DNA from 3 places in the Nocardioides sp. NPDC127503 genome. Region 3 is predicted to be linked to each of the others. Evidence: riboswitches for the same ligand, from Rfam matches in the RefSeq annotation. Region 3 holds a riboswitch; each other region holds the start of a gene.

Region 1 (2,191 bases), on a different contig from region 3:
TCCTGGTCCGGCCCGCCTTCCGGCGGCTCGGGCGGCAGCTCCTCGTCGCCAAGAATGCGGTCGAGCAGGTCCTCGTCGAGCCCGGGAGCGTCGAAGGGGTTGCGACGGCGGCGGTGAGGGAGGGCCAGCAGGGCAGCGCGGCGGATGTCCTCGCGGGTGACCTCTGAGCGACCGGCCCAGGCCGCGTGCGCGACCGCGGTGCGGGCGGTGACGATGTCGGCGCGCAGCCCGTCGACCTCGAACGCCGCGCAGACCTCGGCGATCTTGAGCAGCCCGGGCGCGGTGAGCCGGACCTTCCCGACGAGGGCGCGAGCGGTGGCGACCCGTGCGGTCAGGTCGCGCTCTGCGGCCACATAGCGCTCGACGAACGCGGGGGCGTCCAGGTCGAAGGCCATCCGGCGGCGTACGACCTCGGCGCGCAGCGCCGGCTCCCGGGGCGCTGCGACCTCGACGGTGAGCCCGAAGCGGTCCAGGAGCTGCGGGCGCAGCTCGCCCTCCTCGGGGTTCATGGTGCCGATCAGTACGAACCGGGCGGCGTGCTCGACCGAGACGCCGTCCCGCTCGACGCTGACCCGCCCCATCGCCGCCGCGTCGAGCAGCAGGTCGACCAGGTGGTCGTGGAGCAGGTTGACCTCGTCGACGTAGAGCAGGCCGCGGTGTGCCCGCGCCAGCAGCCCCGGCTCGAACTCGACCGCACCGCGCGACAGCGCGCTCTCCAGGTGGAGCGAGCCGACGACGCGGTCCTCGGTGGCTCCGACGGGGAGCTCGACCAGCCGCACCGGCCGGCTCTCCACGACGGCGGCGGACCCGAAGGGCCCGTCCGGCGACTCCGCGGAGGGGTCGGCGGGGTCGATCGAGAACCGATCCCCGGCGTAGACCGAGATCGAGGGCAGCACGGCCGCCAGACCGCGTACGGCCGTCGACTTCGCGGTCCCCTTCTCGCCACGGACCAGCACCCCGCCGATCTCCGGGGAGATGGTGGTGAGCACGAGCGCGAGGCCCATGTCGTCGAGGTCGTCCGCCTGGCAGCCGAGGACGGCAGAAAATGGGTAATGAACCGGCATGGAGAGGCTCCCGCTCCCTATCGCTTGAATGGATGGACGCGGGGCCGGTCTTCGGACTTGCCGAGTCCCCCGTGTGGGGCTCGGTTCACCGCAGCGGGCCTGTGCCGGAATCTCACCGGCTTCCCAGATTCTCCCTTCCCACCGTCCTCACCAGCTCCTGTGACAGAGCCGATGACTGGGCAGTCGGGGCACCTCGCGCCTGAGCCGCCACTGTAGCGTCTGGCCTCATGATCGTCGTGGTGGGCATCGGTGCCGGAGGTTGGGACGAGATTCCCGTACGTCACCAGCAGCTGATCCGGGAGTCCGCCGTCCTCCTCGGCGGCAAGCGTCATCTCGACCTCGTCCCGGACGTCCCCGGCCAGCGCCGCGAGCCCTGGCCCTCGCCGCTGCGCGAGGGTCTGCCGGCTCTCCTCGCGTCGCTGCCGGGCGACTCCTCCGTCGTCGCTCTGGCCTCGGGCGACCCGCTGGTCTCCGGCATCGGTACGACCCTGATCGAGCTGCTCGGCCCGGCGAACGTACGCATCGAGCCCGCCGTCTCCTCCGTCGCCCTCGCCCGTGCCCGGATGGGCTGGGCGGCCGAGTCGTGCGTGGTCGTCAGCCTCGTCGGCCGCGACGTCTCGCTGATCGCGCGCGAGCTCGCCCCTGGCCGCCGGATCCTGGCGCTCTCCTCGGACGCATCCACTCCTGCCTCGGTGGCAAACCTCCTGGTCACGACTGGTTTCGGTGCCTCGATGATGACCGTCCTGGGCGACCTGGGGGCGGAGACGGAGAGCGTCCGGACGGCGACCGCCTCGGAGTGGGGCGGCGAGTCTTCACTCCTCAACATCGTGGCGATCGAGTGCGTCGGCACACCCCTCCTCGGCTGGGCCGCGGGCCTTCCCGACGACGTCTTCGAGAACGACGGCCAGCTGACCAAGCGCGACCTGCGGGCCTCGGCCCTGGCGCGCCTGGCCCCCACCCCGGGAGCGCACCTGTGGGACGTCGGTGCCGGTGCCGGCTCGGTCGGGATCGAGTGGATGCGAGCGCACCCGTCCTGCACCACGACCGCGGTCGAGGCCTCTCCTGAGCGGGCCGCCCGGATCGCCCGCAACGCGGCCCGCCTCGGCGTACCCGGCCTGGCCGTAGTC
Region 2 (2,191 bases), on a different contig from region 3:
GACGGGGAGAGCCAGCCGTTCCAGATCGCCTCGAAGAACCGCTCCGTCCAGGAGACGCCGTCCTCGCGGGGGTACATCTCGTCGGCGAGATCGCCGGCGGTGCTGGCGATGGTCTCGTAGCGCTCCCGGACGCTCTGGTCGGCGACGGTGTACTTGGCCTTGAACATGGCGTAGCCCGCCGTGGTCATGAAGGCGGGCACGATGCCCTCGGCCTGCAGGGCCTTGCGCTCGGCAGAGAGCGCCTCCCAGTTGCTGTTGCTCATTAGAAGCTGAACTCCGTCTCGCCGATGTTGCGGTTGTATTCGTTGCCGGTGACCTGGAAGAAGTCGTGGAACTGGGTGCCGTTGATGCCGCTGTAGAACCACTCGGCGATCGGGTTGGCCTCGACGTTGAACAGCGGCTCCATCCGCATGTTCTCCAGGGTCATGTCGATGCGGGACCTCACGAAGGTCTCCAGGTCGGCCTGGTCGATGCCGGCGATCGGACCGTGGTCGAAGAGCATCTCCACGATCCGGGACTCGTGCGCGTAGAGGTGCTCGGCGACGCCGCGGACCCGGGCGAAGAGATCGTCGCGCTCGGCCTCGAACTTGTCGGCCGGGACGGTAGCGGCGTACTCCTCGAGGGTGGTGTTGAACAGCCAGGCGCCGCCGGTGGCGTGCAGGTTCTCGTCCCGGGCGGAGAAGTTGATGCCGCTGATCACGTTCTGCAGCAGGTTCTTCCCGCCGGACTGGAAGTGCTTGAGGAAGGCGAAGTTGGAGTAGAGGACGCAGTTCTCCATCAGCGTGAAGACGCTCAGCGCGTAGAGCAGGTCCTCGTCGGCGATCGCGTCCCACACGAACTGGATCCGCTCGGCCAGCACCGGGTCGTTCTTGTAGGAGTCGTAGAACTCCTCGGTGTCGATCATGAGCACCTTGTTGAGCTTCGCGTAGAACGGCGCGTGCATGTTCAGCTCGGCGAACGAGAAGGCGTTGGCCATCATCTGGACCTCCGGACGCGGGAACGCGTGGAAGATCCGGTCGCCCCACACCTCGCCGCCGAGGATCAGCTCGTAGATGGTGAACAGCTTCAGCGTGGTCTTGACCGCGGCCTGCTCGGCGTCGGTCATGTTGACCAGGAAGTCCTGCTTGTCGTTCTCGACCGGGATCTCCTCGGCGGTCCAGAAGATGCTCCGCTGCTTCTTGGCCAGGTCCTCGGCCATCGGATAGTCGAAGATGTACGCCGACTTCTCGGTGCGGATCGGTAGACCCTCGGTGTCGATCATGTCCGTGCCCTTCTCACGCGGGCCCCCGGCCCGCTGGATGTCTCGTGCATCCGTGCCGGGGCAGGGAGGACGGCGGCAGCGCGCCGGGCGGACCCGGTCACGTGGTGCTCGCTCGATCCCCTGACCTTCCCTCGAGGTCGCGGACCCCACCATGAGGTGGGCACTGGCAGGTCTTCGGACTCGTGGGCGTCATCGTGCTCGGTCCTAGTGGCCGTCGCTTCCCAGGAGCCGGCTTGCTCCCAGTGCTTCGTGACGGCGGTCGTTCCCACTCACCGCTGCGGGGCAGTCCCGGACTCACACCGGGTTCCCTCTTGCCTCTCCCGCCTCGTCGCCGAGGAGGAAGAACCAGCTGCGAGGACCACTATATGCGGGAATTACACCAATGCAACTTCCTAGATCTTGTGTCTGATCGTGTCGTCGGCAACGCCGCGTACGCGGTCTGGAGCACCGTGCTAGCGTGTCGTCCGAGTCGAACGCATCCTGATGGATGCCAGGGAACTCCGGTGTGAATCCGGGACTGGCGCGCAGCGGTGAGGGCGACGGCGACGCTAGGCGCCACTGGGACGTGAGTTCCTGGGAAGGCAGCGTCGTCGGTTGAACCCGAGTCCGAAAACCTGTCGGCTCAGATGTACGTCAACGGGCCTCGCGATCAGGCTCCAGGAGACCTGAGAGGCCGACAGCCGTGGAAGCGTCCTGCCGCGATGCCCACCACCCGCACGCCGGCGGGCCGTCGTGAAACGCGCCGCCGGCGCGAACCGCAGAGTGCCCTTCGTGCCGCTGGTCCTCGGCCTGCTGATCGCCTCGGTCCTCAGCGCCGTTGTCTCCCTCGCCTTCGGCTCCGAGCGGATCCCGGTCACCGAAGTCGTCGCGGCGGTCGGGGACCGGCTCCAGGGTGCTCCGCCGGGGAAGTGGGACGTGATCGTGTGGGAG
Region 3 (2,191 bases):
ACAGGTGACCTCGGGGTCGCCACCCAGCGCGTTGGGCTCGACGACGACGGTGACCCCGTCACACGTCTCGGCGGCAGACGATGCGGCGACCGGGGCGAGGACGGGTGCGGTGGCCCCGGCGAGGAACGCCAGGGCCACCAACGAGGACCGCAGGATCAGCACGAGCTCTTCGCGGTCGCGTCCTTGGGCAGGAAGACCAGCGACGGCAGCGCCTGAGCAGCGGCGAGGCGATACATCCCCTCGGACTCCTTGGTCAGGCCCTTGGCGTTGCCCTCGGTCAGCGCGGCGTCGTCATAGGCCACCGCGCCGGCGTCGTCGCCACAGGTCACGACGTGGTCGGCGACCCAGGCCGCCGCCTTCTCCGCGGCAGCGGTCTCACCGGCGCGCCCGAACGCCCATCCGGCCAGGCCGGTGGTGTTGGAGTTGGCGATGTTGCCGGTGGCGGCCTTGAACGACCCGTCCTTCGCCTGGGTCTCCTTCAGCCACTCCACGCCGGCCTCGACGGCCTTCTCCGCCTCCGGGGACGCAACCCCGGACAGGGCGATCAGCGCGAACGCGGTGGCGTCGGCGTCCGGGACGGCCTTCGGGTCGGCGTCGCAGGTCTGGTCAGCGGCGGCGGGGTCGGCCGCGAAGGTGACCCGGAACCAGCCCTCCTCGCACTGCTGCCCGGCCAGGAACTCCGTCGCGGCCGCGGCTTCCTTGCTCTCGGCGTTGTTGAGAGCCCACACGGCGTACGACTGTCCGATGGTGTTGGAGTAGTCGGCCGCCTCCTTGTTCTTGGGGTCGAGCTTGTCGGCGATGCGGCCGTTCTCGGCGACCGTGCCCTCGAGCTGCTTCAGCAGACCGGGGTCGGAGGCGTCGACGTTCTGCTGGAGGACCAGCGCCTTCGCGGTGGCCCCGGCCGAGGTGATGGTGCCGAACCCGGGCGAGGTGTAGGCCTTCTTGTTCTCCATCACGGCCGCGGCGATCGTCGAGATCTCCTCGTCGTAGCCACCGACCTCGGCCAGCGCGATCCCGATGTCGGCGCTGAGCCCGAAGTCGTCGGTGCCGTACTGCGCGTTGCGGGCCACACCCTCCGGCGCCTGGGCCACGAGCCAGTCGGCCACCGAGGTGGACACCTTGGCGTCGTAGGTGGGCTTCTCCCCCTCCTCGACGGCTTTCTCGCCGCAGCCGGCGAGCGAGGTGAGGGCGAGGGCGGCGGCGATGCCACCGAGGACGGTCTTCTTCATGGTTCCTTCCGCGCTGTTCGTCGGGAAGGCCCAAGGCCGACCCGCTGCTTTCCACGACAGCGTCAGGTCAGTACGCGTCCGTCGGCAGGTGCTCCGGCTCGCCCAGGACACTCTCGGTGCCTGGGCCTACGGTTGCGGGTCAGCGCCGGGATTCGACCGGCTTCCCCCACCACGGCGTGTGTTGATTGAGGCTCTGCTATGCGGGGGCAATCCTATGCCTGGCGGGCCCTGCTTGCGGGATCGCCGTCGAGCAGTCACTCTGTCCCCATGCGCCACAGGATTCTCGGCCTTGTCGCAGCATCGATCTCGGCCACCCTTCTCGCCCTCTCCCCGACCACGACGGCCGGCGCGGAGGAGGCACGGACATCGGTCACGTACGTCGATCTGATCGCCATGTTCGGCGAGAAGGTCGGCGACCGGAGCACCGTCGAGACCGGGCTCCCGAGCCTCAACCGAGCGATGACCGACGCCGAGATAACCACCCCCTACCGGCAGGCGGCGTATCTGACCACTCTCGCCAACGAGAGCTCCTTCCACCACGACGCCAAGGGCCGCGACAAGCGGAAGTTCACCGGCCGCGGCTACATCCAGCTGACCGGCGAGGCCAACTACACCGACGCCGGCACCTACTTCGACATCGACCTGCGCCGCCGCCCCGAGCTCGCCCGGTCGCTGGACTACAGCGCCCCGATCTCGCGCTGGTACTGGACCGTCGCCCGCGACATCAACCCGCTCGCCGACGCCCTCGACATGGGCAAGGTCAACGCGGCGATCGGCTATCCCTCGAACAAGAAGGAGGACGCCGAGCGCTGCCGCGACTTCAAGGCCGCGCTGAAGCACCTCCACGGGTCGGTGCCCAAGGGCGTCAGATGCGCCCGCCCGGCCGCCTCCGCGCAGACCCGGTAGAGGACGTACGTCACTTCTTGGTGCGCTTGTCGCTGACCGCGATCGCGGAGGTGCCC

The links. Region 3 has a riboswitch for cobalamin ahead of ABTW65_RS21665 (prenyltransferase/squalene oxidase repeat-containing protein). Riboswitches for the same ligand answer to the same signal wherever they lie in the genome.
Region 1: it holds a riboswitch for cobalamin, as region 3 does, so the genes downstream of both, ABTW65_RS09920 (VWA domain-containing protein) here and ABTW65_RS21665 (prenyltransferase/squalene oxidase repeat-containing protein) in region 3, are expected to answer to the same signal.
Region 2: it holds a riboswitch for cobalamin, as region 3 does, so the genes downstream of both, ABTW65_RS09950 (ribonucleotide-diphosphate reductase subunit beta) here and ABTW65_RS21665 (prenyltransferase/squalene oxidase repeat-containing protein) in region 3, are expected to answer to the same signal.

What each region holds. Positions count from the first base shown of each region.
Region 1 covers NZ_JBEORH010000003.1:591,068-593,258, reverse strand. Annotated here, with positions in the region: gene ABTW65_RS09920 (VWA domain-containing protein) at 1-1,064, opposite strand, end outside; cobalamin riboswitch at 1,090-1,229, opposite strand; gene cbiE (precorrin-6y C5,15-methyltransferase (decarboxylating) subunit CbiE) at 1,292-2,191, shown strand, end outside.
Region 2 covers NZ_JBEORH010000003.1:600,206-602,396, forward strand. Annotated here, with positions in the region: gene ABTW65_RS09945 (ribonucleotide reductase barrel domain-containing protein) at 1-263, opposite strand, end outside; gene ABTW65_RS09950 (ribonucleotide-diphosphate reductase subunit beta) at 263-1,261, opposite strand; cobalamin riboswitch at 1,410-1,626, opposite strand; cobalamin riboswitch at 1,715-1,897, shown strand; gene ABTW65_RS09955 (FecCD family ABC transporter permease) at 2,024-2,191, shown strand, end outside.
Region 3 covers NZ_JBEORH010000010.1:66,594-68,784, forward strand. Annotated here, with positions in the region: gene ABTW65_RS21660 (hypothetical protein) at 1-162, opposite strand, end outside; gene ABTW65_RS21665 (prenyltransferase/squalene oxidase repeat-containing protein) at 156-1,229, opposite strand; cobalamin riboswitch at 1,296-1,418, opposite strand; gene ABTW65_RS21670 (glycoside hydrolase family 19 protein) at 1,497-2,135, shown strand; gene ABTW65_RS21675 (NYN domain-containing protein) at 2,146-2,191, opposite strand, start outside.